Sediminicoccus rosea: one gene and its partner. The protein of the gene in region 1 binds, or shares a complex with, the protein of each later gene. Links are inferred from orthologs where the notes say so. Each region holds a gene or a part of one and is shown on either strand. Other genes may lie near its edges.

The links. Proteins that work in one complex are often made in the same cells at the same time.
Region 2: the proteins of secA (region 1) and secY are in contact, whole or in part, in a crystal structure (PDB 3DIN), measured with the Thermotoga maritima proteins. The link is inferred for Sediminicoccus rosea from one-to-one orthologs. Residues at the interface, in WP_004082002.1 of Thermotoga maritima: Glu261, Ala262, Arg263, Lys300, Ala301, Arg302, Thr303, Ile304, Ile305, Leu323, Tyr324, Asp325, Pro326, Val329, Ser330, Tyr333, Ile336, Lys340, Phe345, Val349, Glu363, Phe364, Tyr374, Ser375, Gly376, Gly377, Glu393, Ile395, Thr482, Ser483; in WP_004081795.1 of Thermotoga maritima: Glu108, Gly109, Glu110, Glu111, Ala236, Glu237, Arg238, Arg239, Ile240, Thr241, Ile242, Gln243, Tyr244, Ala245, Arg246, Arg247, Val248, Thr249, Gly250, Arg251, Arg252, Val253, Tyr254, Gly256, Ala257, Ser258, Thr259, Tyr260, Leu261, Pro262.

What each region holds. Positions count from the first base shown.
Region 1 is NZ_CP137852.1:384,102-392,251, forward strand. What follows is about bases 2,426-5,720. They hold secA (preprotein translocase subunit SecA), read right to left. Parts: upstream 5,359-5,720; coding sequence 2,626-5,358; downstream 2,426-2,625. Other genes in these bases: R9Z33_RS01860 (acetolactate synthase large subunit), read right to left, coding at 2,426-2,450; R9Z33_RS01870 (peptidylprolyl isomerase), read left to right, coding at 5,523-5,720. In the rest of the region: ispH (4-hydroxy-3-methylbut-2-enyl diphosphate reductase), read right to left, coding at 1-194; R9Z33_RS01855 (hypothetical protein), read left to right, coding at 296-835; more of R9Z33_RS01860, read right to left, coding at 846-2,425; more of R9Z33_RS01870, read left to right, coding at 5,721-6,500; bifunctional glutamate N-acetyltransferase/amino-acid acetyltransferase ArgJ, read left to right, coding at 6,504-7,733; 8-oxo-dGTP diphosphatase MutT, read left to right, coding at 7,714-8,150. UniProt on the Escherichia coli protein: Required for protein export, interacts with the SecYEG preprotein conducting channel.
Region 2 is NZ_CP137852.1:1,670,160-1,673,760, reverse strand. Bases 721-3,601 are described here. They hold secY (preprotein translocase subunit SecY), read right to left. Parts: upstream 2,899-3,601; coding sequence 1,543-2,898; downstream 721-1,542. Other genes in these bases: rpmD (50S ribosomal protein L30), read right to left, coding at 3,469-3,601; rplO (50S ribosomal protein L15), read right to left, coding at 2,949-3,431; R9Z33_RS08025 (adenylate kinase), read right to left, coding at 879-1,532. Also shown: rpsK (30S ribosomal protein S11), read right to left, coding at 1-288; rpsM (30S ribosomal protein S13), read right to left, coding at 290-667. UniProt on the Escherichia coli protein: The central subunit of the protein translocation channel SecYEG. Consists of two halves formed by TMs 1-5 and 6-10.

The DNA.
Region 1 (8,150 bases):
TCCTCGACGAAGACGGCGCCCTGGCGCTCCAGCGCCTCGACCACGAAGCGGTTGTGGACGATCTCATGCCGGACATAGACCGGGGCGCCGTGCCGCTTCAGCGCCTCCTCCACGATCTTGATCGCACGGTCCACCCCGGCGCAAAATCCGCGCGGGCCGGCAAGGATGACATGAAGCGAGGGCTTGGCGGCCATGCGATGGGGTTCCGGGGGCGGGTTGCGACCCCTCCACACTATCGCTTTGCGCGGATCGGTGCCAGACGGAGCGCCGGATGGGACGTGAGCGGGGACGAATGATGAAGCGTCTGGGTCTGGGTGTGATGGTCGCGGCCGGGCTTGCAGTGGCGGGCTGTGGCGGACCGCGGCTGGAGGATCTGCTGGTCCCCTGCCCAAGCCTGACGCTGCCGGCCGATGTGGCCGACCTGACGCGCTACCAGGCCGACAGCCAGCCGGATCATTCCACCATGGTGATGGATGCGCGCATCACCGGCATCGAGGGCAGCTGCCGCCGCGGCCGACGCGACCAGACGCTGGATTCGAGCATCGCCGTCCGCTTCCAGGTGGAGCGTGGGCCAGCCGCCCCCTCGCGCGGTTTCCAGCTGCCCTGGTTCATCGCGCTGCTCGATGCCCGCACCAACGAGGTGCTGAACCGGCAGAGCTTCATCATGAACGGCCAGTTCGCCGTGAACACCACGCGGGCCAATGTTACCTCCCAGGCGGTGGACATCGCCTTCCCGGTGGGAAGCGGCCGGCGCGTGCAGGATTACCGCATCCTGGTCGGCTTCCAGCTGAACGAGGACGAGGTCGCGATGAACCGCCGGCGCGGGCCGCGCTGAGGAGGGCCGCTCAGCCGCGGGATGTGTGGACCAGCTCCTCCAGCTGGCGCCACTCCGCCGGGATCGGGACGATGCATTCGATCAATGTGGGTCCGGACCGCGCGATCGCGGCCTGGAAGGCCGTGTGGAAGCCCTCCGCGCTGTCCGCCCGCACCGCCTGCACGCCCAGGCCCGCCGCGACAGGCACCCAGTCGATCGCCGGATCGGCGAGGCTCAGCATCGAGTCCATCCGGGCGTTCGCCGCTCCCTCGCGCACGCGCGCGAGTTCCAGCCCAAGGATGTTGTAGCGGTCATTCTTGAGCAGGATGATGACCACGTCGGTCTTCTCGCGCGCCATGGTCCATAGCGCCTGCACGGCATACATGCCGCTGCCGTCGGCCTGCAGCAGCACGGTCTTGCGGCCTGGGCAGGCGATGGCGGCGCCGAGCGCCATGGGCAGGCCGCCACCGATCGCGCCACCATTCAGGGGATTCAGGTAATCGTGCGGACGCGCGCCCTTGGTGGCGGCGAAGATCCAGGGTGCATTGGTCGCCGCCTCATCCACCAGAACGGCGTCCTCCGGCATCAGCAGGCTCAGCGAGGTGCCGATGGCGGACGCGGTGAGCGGCCCCGTCGGTGCCGCGCCCGTGAAGGATGGCTGGCGCGGATATGGCGCGCCGGAGGCGCCACAGGCGGCTTCCAGCGCTTCGAGCGCGGCCGCGAGGTCGTGCCGCGCACTCGCCATCTCGAACAGGTCGCAGCCCGGGGGGGATTTCATCACCGGCTTGCCGCGATAGGCGAAGGTGGCGACCGGGAAGGCAGCCCCCACGAAGATCAGCTGCTCGAAGCCGGCGAGGAACTGGACGCACATCTCGAACTCGTAGGGCACCGGTTCCACCATCGGGCGACCGGCACCGCGCGCGAGATGGCTCGACGCGAAGGTCTCGCTCAGCAGCGTCGCGCCGCAATGCGCCGCGATCCGGGCAGCGCTCTCGAGCGCGGCTCCGTGCTGCGCCGCATTGCCGACCACGAGCCCGGTCTTGCGCCCGTTCGCCAGCAGCGCCGCGGCATGCGCGATCGCCTCCGCCGCGAAGGAGGGGCGTGGCTGCACCATGGGGGCGGGCGGCGGGTTCGCATCTTCCCAGTGCCGGTTGGTCGGCGCGATGATCGTGCAGACCTGGCCGGTCCGGGCGAGCATCGCCGCCTCCGCGCCCAGTTCGCCGAGTTGCGTCGCGCTGCGTGCTTCCTGGCACCAGTGGGAGACGACACGCGCCAGGTCGCTGATGCGCCCGTTTACGAGCTCATGCTCGGGATAGTTCGGCTGGTGGTAGGATGCGTTCGCGCCGACGACATTGACGACCGGCGTGCCGGCGCGCCCGGCGTTGTGCAGCATGGCGATGCCATTGGCGAGGCCGCTGCCGACATGCAGCAGCGTGAAGGCGGGCTTGCCTGCCATGCGCGCATAGCCATCGGCCGCGCCAGTGACCACATCCTCCTGCAGGCACAGGATGGGCCGCACGGAATCCGCCAGCCCCATCTCATAGACCAGCTGCATCTCGGATGTGCCGGGATTGGCGAAGCAGGTGGTGATCCCTGCATCAACCAAGGCCTTGAAGAGGGATTGGGCGCCATTCATGGGACGTTGCCTCTTGGGTGTTTCTGGCTCAGCCAGCCGCCCTCGCGCACAGGTTTCCCGTTCATGCGGCGGCAGCTGGATCCTGTCTCCAGCGGCAGCCTAGCGGCGATCCCCGGTTGATGCCTAGCGTCGCCTCGGCCGGCTCAGGCGCTTGGAGGCGCGGGAGGCCGGATGACTACGCCCGTCCGTGGCAGTGCTTGTACTTCTTGCCCGAGCCGCAGGGGCAGGGCGCGTTGCGCGGCGTCTTGTCCCAGGTGGAGGGGTCGTTCGGGTCCACCTCGGAGATCACGCGCGTTTCCTGCCGGGCGATCGCCGCCGCGCCGTAATCCGGGGCGGGCGGCATTGGCGCCATCTCATAGGGTTCGGCATCGGGTGCGGCGTGGCGCATGTCGGTCACGCGGATCGGCTGCGGCTCGGGGATCGGCGCATCGGCCGTCAGCTCCAGGCGCAGCAGCAGCGAGGTGACACGCTCGCGCAGGTCTTCCAGCATGTTGTTGAACAGCGCGAAGGCCTCGCGCTTGTACTCGTTCAGCGGGTCACGCTGGCCATAGGCGCGCAGGCCGATGCCCTGGCGCAGGTGATCGAGGCTGAGCAGGTGCTCCTTCCACACCTGGTCGAAGAGCTGCAGCAGCAGCGACTTCTCGACCATGCGCATGAAGTCGGGGCCGAGATTGGCGGCCTTGGCGGCGGCCACCTGGTCGGCCGCGGCCTCGATGCGCTCGCGCACCTGGACCTCGTCGATCCCCTCTTCCTTCGCATAGGCGGCGATGGGCAGGTCGAGGCCCAGCACGTCGCGCACGCGCTTCTCCAGGCCCTCCAGATCCCATTGCTCCGGATAGGCGTTCTCGGGGATCGCCTTGTCCACCATGGCGCCGATGGTCTCGTGCCGCATCTCGGCGATGGTCTCGCTGAGATCGGTCGAATCCATGTAGGCGCGGCGCTGGGCATAGACCTCGCGCCGCTGGTCGTTCATCACGTCGTCGTATTTCAGCAGGTTCTTGCGCGTGTCGAAGTTCCGCGCCTCGACCTTCTTCTGCGCCTTCTCCAGTGCCTTGTTGATCCAGGGATGGATGATGGCCTCGCCTTCCTTGAGGCCGAGCTTCGTCAGCATGCCGCCCATGCGGTCGCTGCCGAAGATGCGCATCAGGTCGTCTTCCAGCGAGAGGAAGAAGCGGCTGCCACCCGGGTCGCCCTGGCGGCCGGAGCGGCCGCGCAGCTGGTTGTCGATGCGGCGGCTCTCATGCCGCTCGGTGCCGATGACGAAGAGCCCGCCCGCCGCCTTCACGATGGGCTGCGCCGCCGCAACCTCCGCCAGGTGGCGCGCATAGACCGCGTCATATTCCGGCCCATGCCCCTCGGGCACCTCGGCCTTGGCGAGCATGTCCGCGTTGCCGCCGAGTTTGATGTCGGTGCCGCGGCCAGCCATGTTGGTGGCGATGGTGACGGCGCCGGGGCGGCCGGCCTGGGCGACGATGCCGGCCTCCTGCTCGTGGTAGCGCGCGTTCAGCACATTGTGCGGGATGCCCGCCTGCTTGAGCAGGCTGGAGATCAGCTCGCTCTTCTCGATGCTGGTGGTGCCGACGAGGCAGGGCTGGTTGCGCTCCCGGCATTCGCCGATGAGCTTGATGACCGCCTGGTATTTCTCCATGGCGGTCCGATAGACCTCGTCATCCTCGTCCTTGCGCGCGACGGGCACGTTGGTCGGGATTTCGACGACTTCGAGCTTGTAGATCTCGGCGAACTCGTCCGCCTCGGTCGCGGCGGTGCCGGTCATGCCGGAGAGCTTGGGATAGAGGCGGAAGTAGTTCTGGAAGGTGATGCTGGCGAGCGTCTGGTTCTCCGGCTGGACGGTCACGTCCTCCTTCGCCTCCAGCGCCTGGTGCAGGCCGTCGCTGTAGCGGCGGCCTTCCATCATGCGGCCGGTGAACTCGTCGATGATCACGATCTTGTCGTTGCGGACCACGTATTCGACGTCGCGCTTGAACAGCACATGCGCGCGCAGCGACTGGTTGACATGGTGCACGATGGAGACGTTGTGGCTGTCATAGAGGTTGCCCTCCTCCAGCACGCCGGCGGCCAGCAGCATGGCCTCGATGTCCTCGCCGCCCTTCTCCGTCATCGCGACGGTGCGCTGCTTCTCGTCCTTCTCGAAGCGTTCCGTGTCCTTCACGAATTCCGCCATGACCGCGTCCACGCGGCGATAGAGGTCGGAGGTGTCGTCCGTCGGGCCGGAGATGATAAGCGGCGTGCGCGCCTCATCCACCAGGATGCTGTCCACCTCGTCCACGATGGCATAGTGGAAGGGTCGCTGGACCATCTCCTCCAGGCGGTACTTCATGTTGTCACGCAGGTAGTCGAAGCCGTACTCGTTGTTGGTGCCGTAGGTGATGTCGCAGGCGTAGGCCGCGCGGCGCTCGTCATCGCTCAACCCCTGGACGATGACGCCTGTGGTGAGGCCGAGGAAGCCATAGACCTGGCCCATCCATTCGGCGTCGCGCTTGGCCAGGTAGTCGTTCACCGTCACCACATGCACGCCCTTGCCGGGCAGCGCGTTGAGGTAGCAGGGCAGGGTGGCGACCAGGGTCTTGCCCTCGCCGGTCTTCATCTCGGCGATCTTGCCGTCGTTCAGGACCATGCCGCCGATCATCTGCACATCGAAATGACGCAGGCCGATCACACGCTTCGCGGCCTCCCGCACCACGGCGAAGGCCTCTTCGAGCAGGCTGTCCAGCTCGGCGCCCTGGGCCAGCCGGGCGCGGAACTCGGCGGTCTTGCCGCGCAGCGCCTCGTCCGACAGCGCGGCAAGCGGCGCTTCGAAGGCGCTGATCGCGGGGAGGCGCGCCTGGAAACGCTTCAGCGAACGGTCATTCGCGGAACCGAAAATGGCACGGGCAAGACGAGCGAACATGGGGTGTGGATTCTCTCCGGGCGCCGCCGACGGAAGGGGCGGCTTTGGGACTTTGACAGGTAAGGTCCCCCTGCCCCCGGGTCAACGTGCCAAAGGGGGCCGGCCGGGTTGTGGGGGGGGCGGGCATCGGCCATTGTCGGGCCGCCCGTGATGGATTCCCGCCGATGTCCCGCTTTTCCCTTCCCCTCGCCCTGATGCTGGCCGCCGGCCCCGCCCTGGCCCAGGCGCCGGCTCCGGCCCGCCCCCCGGCCGCGGCGCCGGCCCCTGCGGCAACCCCCGCCCCCGCGGCGGCCGCCGAGGACAGCAACCCCGTCCTCGCCCGGGTGAATGGCGAGGATCTTCGCCTGGACGAGGTGATGGCCACCGCCGCCGAGGCCATGCCGGCCGAGCTGCGCAGCGTGCCGCCCGCCCTGCTGCGCACCATGCTGCCGCCCCAGGTCTTCGAGCAGCTGCTGGACCGCGCCATCACCGACCGCGCCATGGTCGCCGCCGCCCGCACCGCCGGCCTGGACCAGGACCCCGAGATCCGCCGCCGCGTGCGCCTCGCCGAGGAGAATGAGCTGCGCGACGCCCTGCTGCGCCGCGAGGTGCTGCCCCGCGTGACGGAGGACCTGCTGCGCGCCCGCTACGAGCGAGACGCCGCCAACCGCTCGGCCGAGCAGGAGGTCCGCGCCCGCCACATCCTGGTGGCGAACGAGGCCGATGCCCGCGCCATCCTGGCCGAGATCCAGCGCGGCGCGAATTTCGAGGAGGTGGCCCGCCGCCGCTCGACCGATCCCGCGGCCCGCAATGGCGGCGATCTCGGCTTCTTCCGCCAGGGAGACATGGTGCCCGAATTCGCAGCCGCCGCCTTCGCGCTGCAGCCCGGCCAGGTCAGCCCGGCCCCGGTCCGCACCCAGTTCGGCTGGCACGTGATCAAGGTGGAGGAGCGCCGCACCTCCAGCGGGCCGACCTTCGAGGAGAGCCGCGACACGCTGCGCCAGGCGCTGGTCGAGGAGGAGGTGCTGGCCGCCGTCCAGCGCATCCGCGCCGCGAGCCGCATTGAGCGCGTGGAGCCGCCCGCGCCGCCCGCCCCCGCCATCCAGGCCGAGCCGCCGGCACCCGCCCGGCCCGCCGCCCCCGCCCCTGCCACCCGGAGATAGACCATGACGGGCCCTGTTTCGCCCCTCGCCTTGCCGCTGCCGGAGATGCCGGCCATCGCCGGCGCCGAATGCGCCAGCATCGCCGCCGGCATCCGCTACAAGTCGCGCGAGGACATGACGGTCTTCCGCTTCGCCCCGGGCACCACGGTGGCGGGCGTCTTCACCATGAACAAATGCCCGGGCGCCCCGGTGGATTGGTGCCGTGCCGCGCTCAAGGGCGGCAAGGCGCGCGCGCTGGTGGTGAATGCCGGGAACAGCAACGTCTTTACCGGCAAGGCCGGCCGCGAGACCTGCGAGCGCACGGCGAAGGAAACCGCCGCCCTGCTCGGCTGCAAGCCGCGCGAGGTCTTCATCGCCTCCACCGGCGTGATCGGCGAGCGCCTGCCGACCGATGTGCTGCTGGCCGCCCTGCCCGGCGCGGTCGCCAAGCTCCAGGCCGATTCCTGGCAGGGCGCGGCGCGCGCCATCATGACCACCGACACCTTCCCCAAGGGCGCCACCCGCACGGCGAAGATCGGTGACGCGACGGTGACCATCTGCGGCATCGCCAAGGGCAGCGGCATGATCGCGCCCGACATGGCGACCATGCTCTCCTTCATCGCCACCGACGCGAAGATCCCGGCCGAGGCGCTGCAGAAGCTGCTCTCCAAGGGCAATGCCAAGAGCTTCAACTGCGTGACGGTGGACAGCGACACCAGCACCTCCGACACGGTGCTGCTGTTCGCCACCGGCCAGGCGAAGCACCCGCGCGTGCCGGCGGAAGGCGGCGCGATGCTGAAGGATTTCGCCCGCGCGCTGGATGAGGTGCTGCACGAACTCGCGCTGATGGTGGCGCGCGATGGCGAGGGGGCGCAGAAGCTCATCACCATCGACGTGACCGGCGCCGTCTCGGCCAGGTCGGCCCATCGCGTCGCCATGGCCATCGCCAATTCGCCTTTGGTGAAGACCGCCGTGGCGGGTGAGGACGCGAATTGGGGCCGCATCGTCATGGCCGTCGGCAAGGCGGGCGAGCCGGCGGATCGCGACAAGCTCTCCATCGCCGTCGGCGGCGTCTGGATGGCGCGCGATGGCGGCGTGATCCCGGATTACGACGAGGCGCCGGTGGTGGCCCACATGAAGGGCCGCGACGTGCAGATCACCGTGGATCTCGGCCTCGGGCGCGGGAAGGCGCGCGTCTGGACCTGCGATCTCACGCATGGATACATCGACATCAATGGCAGCTACCGCAGCTGAGCTTCCCATCGCCACGGCGCGGCTCGTGCTGCGCCGCCTGGTGCCGGCGGATGCGCCCGCCGTCACCCGGCTGGTGAATGACTATTCCGTCGCCGGAAACCTCGCCCGCGTGCCCTTCCCCTACCGGGAGGAGCTGGCGCGCGAATGGATCGATTCGGCCGGCGAGCAGATCGATTCGGGCGATGCCTATCACCTCGCCATCACGCAGGACGGTGCGCTGGTGGGCTGCATCGGCCTCACCCTCAAGCGCGGCGCGCTGCCCGAGCTCGGCTACTGGGTCGGCCGCAAGTTCTGGGGGCGCGGGCTGGCGCGCGAGGCGGGGCAGGGGCTGCTGGCCTGGGCCGAGACGCATCTGGGCATCACCGAGGTCGAGGCGAGCGCTCTGTCCGACAACATCGCCTCCCAGGCCGTGCTGAA
Region 2 (3,601 bases), 1.3 Mb from region 1 along the record:
CTCGCGGCCCGAACCGGGGCCCGAGACCATCACCTCGACGGTCTCCATGCCATGCTCGCGGGCCTTCATGCCGGCGTCCTCGGCGGCCATCTGGGCGGCATAGGGCGTGCTCTTGCGGCTGCCCTTGAAGCCCTTCGAGCCCGAGGAGGACCAGGCGATGGAATTGCCCTGGGCGTCCGTGATGGTCACGATGGTGTTGTTGAAGGTCGCGAGAACATGCGCCACGCCGGAGCTGATGTTCTTGCGCTCTTTCTTCTTCGGGCGGGAACCGCCGGGGCTGCGAGCCATCTTACTTCGTCACCTTCTTCTTGCCGGCAATGGCCACGGCCTTGCCCTTGCGCGTGCGCGCGTTCGTGTGCGTGCGCTGGCCGCGCACCGGGAGGCCACGGCGATGCCGCAGGCCGCGGTAGCAGGCCATATCCATGAGGCGCTTGATGTTCATCGCCACTTCGCGGCGGAGGTCACCCTCCACACGGTAGTCGCGGTCGATCACCTCGCGCAGCTTCACGATCTCTTCGTCGGTCAGCTGGTTCACGCGGCGCTCGGCCGGAATCCCCACCTGCTCACAGATCGCGACCGCGTTCTGCGGGCCGATGCCGTAGATATAGCGCAGCGAAATCACCACGCGCTTGTTGGTGGGGATGTTCACGCCAGCGATACGCGCCACGTTCAAGCTCCTGTGGCCCCCGGGAGGGCCCGTCCAATGGTTACCGCGGTTCCGGATGCCCGGCCTTACGGCGAAATTTTCAAACCCCGACACCCTGCCCTGGCGAACCGCGCCTAGACTGGACAGGCAAAACAAAACGCGGCCGAAGAGTGCCCTGGAGACACGCCGCGCCCGTGAGAGGCGCGCACATAGAACCAAGGCTGTCCCCGCGTCAAGCCGTCGGCGAAAGAATCCTCGTCAAAGCGATGGTCACGTCGGACATGTCCGCCATGCCATCCACGCTGCGCAGCTTGCCCTGCGCGGCATAATAGGGAAGCAGCGGCGCCGTCTGGCTGTGATAGGCCGCGAGCCGCGCGCCCACCGTCTCTGCCTTGTCATCCGCGCGCCGGGTAAACTCGGTCCCGCCGCAGGCATCGCAGACGCCGGCCACCTTGGGCTGCTTGAACTTGTCGTGATAGCCCTCGCCGCAGCTCGCGCAGGTGAAACGGCCGGAAATCCGCTCCACCAGGGCCGCGTCATCCACCTTCAGCTCGATGACATGGTCGAGGACCATGCCATTCTCGCGCAGCATCTCATCCAGCGCGGCCGCCTGGGGCGCGGTGCGCGGGAAGCCGTCCAGGATGAAGCCCTTGGCGGCATCCGGCTGCTTCACGCGCGAGGCGATCATCGCGGTGATGATCGAGTCGGGCACCAGCGCGCCGCGTTCCATGATCGCCTTGGCCTCGAGCCCGATGGCGGAGCCCGACTTCACCTCGGCCCGCAGCATGTCGCCGGTCGAGACCTGCACCAGGCCGAAGCGCTGCTCCAGGAGCTTCGCCTGCGTTCCCTTGCCGGCACCGGGGGGGCCGAGGAGGATGAGGTTCATGCGTCTCTCCCTACCGCGGCCTGGGGCCGCGACCGCCCAACCGGGCTTTCTTGATCAGGCCCTCGTACTGGTGGGCGAAGAGATGTGACTGCACCTGTGCCACCGTGTCCATCGTGACGGTCACGATGATGAGCAGCGAGGTGCCCCCGAAGTAGAAGGGGACGCCATAGTTCGAGATCAGGATCTCGGGGATGATGCAGACGATGCAGAGGTAGATGGCGCCCACCACCGTCAGCCGGGTCAGCACGCGGTCCAGATAATCCGCCGTGTGCTGGCCGGGGCGGATGCCGGGCACGAAGCCGCCATACTTCTTCAGGTTCTCGGCCGTCTCCGTCGGGTTGAACACCACGGCGGTGTAGAAGAAGGCGAAGAACACGATCAGCGCCATGTAGAGCCCCATGTAGAGGGGCTGACCATGGGCGAGCAGGTTCGCCATGCTCTGCAGCCAGGTGTCCGCCGTCCGGTCCGTGCTGAAGCCCGCGATCGTGGCCGGCAGCAGCAGCAGCGAGGAGGCAAAAATCGGCGGAATGACGCCCGCCGTGTTCAGCTTGAGCGGCAGATGGGTGTTCTCGCCGCCGAACATGCGGTTGCCGACCTGGCGCTTCGGATACTGCACGGGAATGCGCCGCTGGGCGCGCTCCATGAAGACCACGAGGGCGATGGTGCCCAGCGCCGCCAGCAGGAAGAAGATGATGAAGAAAGTGGAGAGCGCGCCCGTCCGGCCAAGCTCCAGCGTGGAGACCAGCGCCGAGGGCAGGTTCGCCACGATGCCGGCGAAGATGATGAGCGAGATGCCATTGCCCACGCCGCGGGCGGTGATCTGCTCGCCCAGCCACATGAGGAACATGGTGCCGCCCACCAGCGTGATCACGCAGGAGATGCGGAAGGCCATGCCCGGATCCGCCACGGCGGAGCCCGTCGTGCCGCGAATCCCCTCCAGACCGACGGAAATGCCATAGGCCTGCACGATGGCGATCACCAGCGTGAGGTAGCGCGTGTACTGGTTGAGCTTCTTGCGCCCGCTCTCGCCTTCCTTCTTCAGCGCTTCCCAGGAGGGAATCGCCGCCGTCATCAGCTGGACGATGATCGAGGCCGAGATGTAGGGCATGATGTTCAGCGCAAAGACCGTCATCCGGCCCAGCGCACCGCCCGTGAACATGTCGAACATGCCGAGAATGCCGCCGCCGTGCTGGCGCAGCATCTCGCCCATGACCGCCGCATCCACCCCCGGCACCGGGATATAGGTGCCGAGCCGATAGACGATGAGGGCGCCGAGCGTGAACCAGATGCGGTTCTTCAGCTCGGTCGCTTTCGAAAGCACGCCGAAATTCAGGCTGTTCGCGAGCTGATCCGTGGCCGACGCCATGCCCTAAACCTCCTGAGACCTGTCCATGCCGCCTGGCGAAAGCCGGCGGATCACTCCGCCGCGGCTTCCGCCACAGGCAGCGTGACCGTGCCGCCCGCCGCCTCGACCGCCGCGATGGCGGCCGCCGAAGCACCGGAGACGGAGATCTTCACCGCACGCTTGATCTCGCCATGGCCCAGCAGGCGCACGCCCGCGAACTTCTTGCCCTGGCGCACGATGCCGGCCTCGCGCAGCGCGGCCTCGGTGATCTCGGCATCGGCGGAGAGCTTGCCCTCCGCGATCGCCTTGTCCAGCGTGCCGATGTTCAGCGCCGTGTATTCCAGGCGGAAGATGTTCTTGAACCCGCGCTTGGGCAGACGCCGATAGATCGGCAGCTGACCACCCTCGAAGCCGTTCAGCGAGACGCCCGTGCGGGCCTTCTGGCCCTTCACGCCACGGCCGGAGGTCTTGCCCTTGCCGGAGCCGATGCCGCGACCGACGCGCTTGAACTTCGGCCGCGCGCCCTCGTTGTCACGCAATTCGTTGAGCTTCATGACCATGTCCTTTGAAGGAATGACCGCGTTGCCGCGATCAGCCCTCCACCTTGATGAGATGCGCCACCTTGCGGATCATGCCGCGCACCGCGGGCGTGTCCTCCAGCTCGCGCGAGCGGTTGATCTTGTTCAGGCCGAGGCCGATCAGCGTACCCTGCTGACCAGGCTTC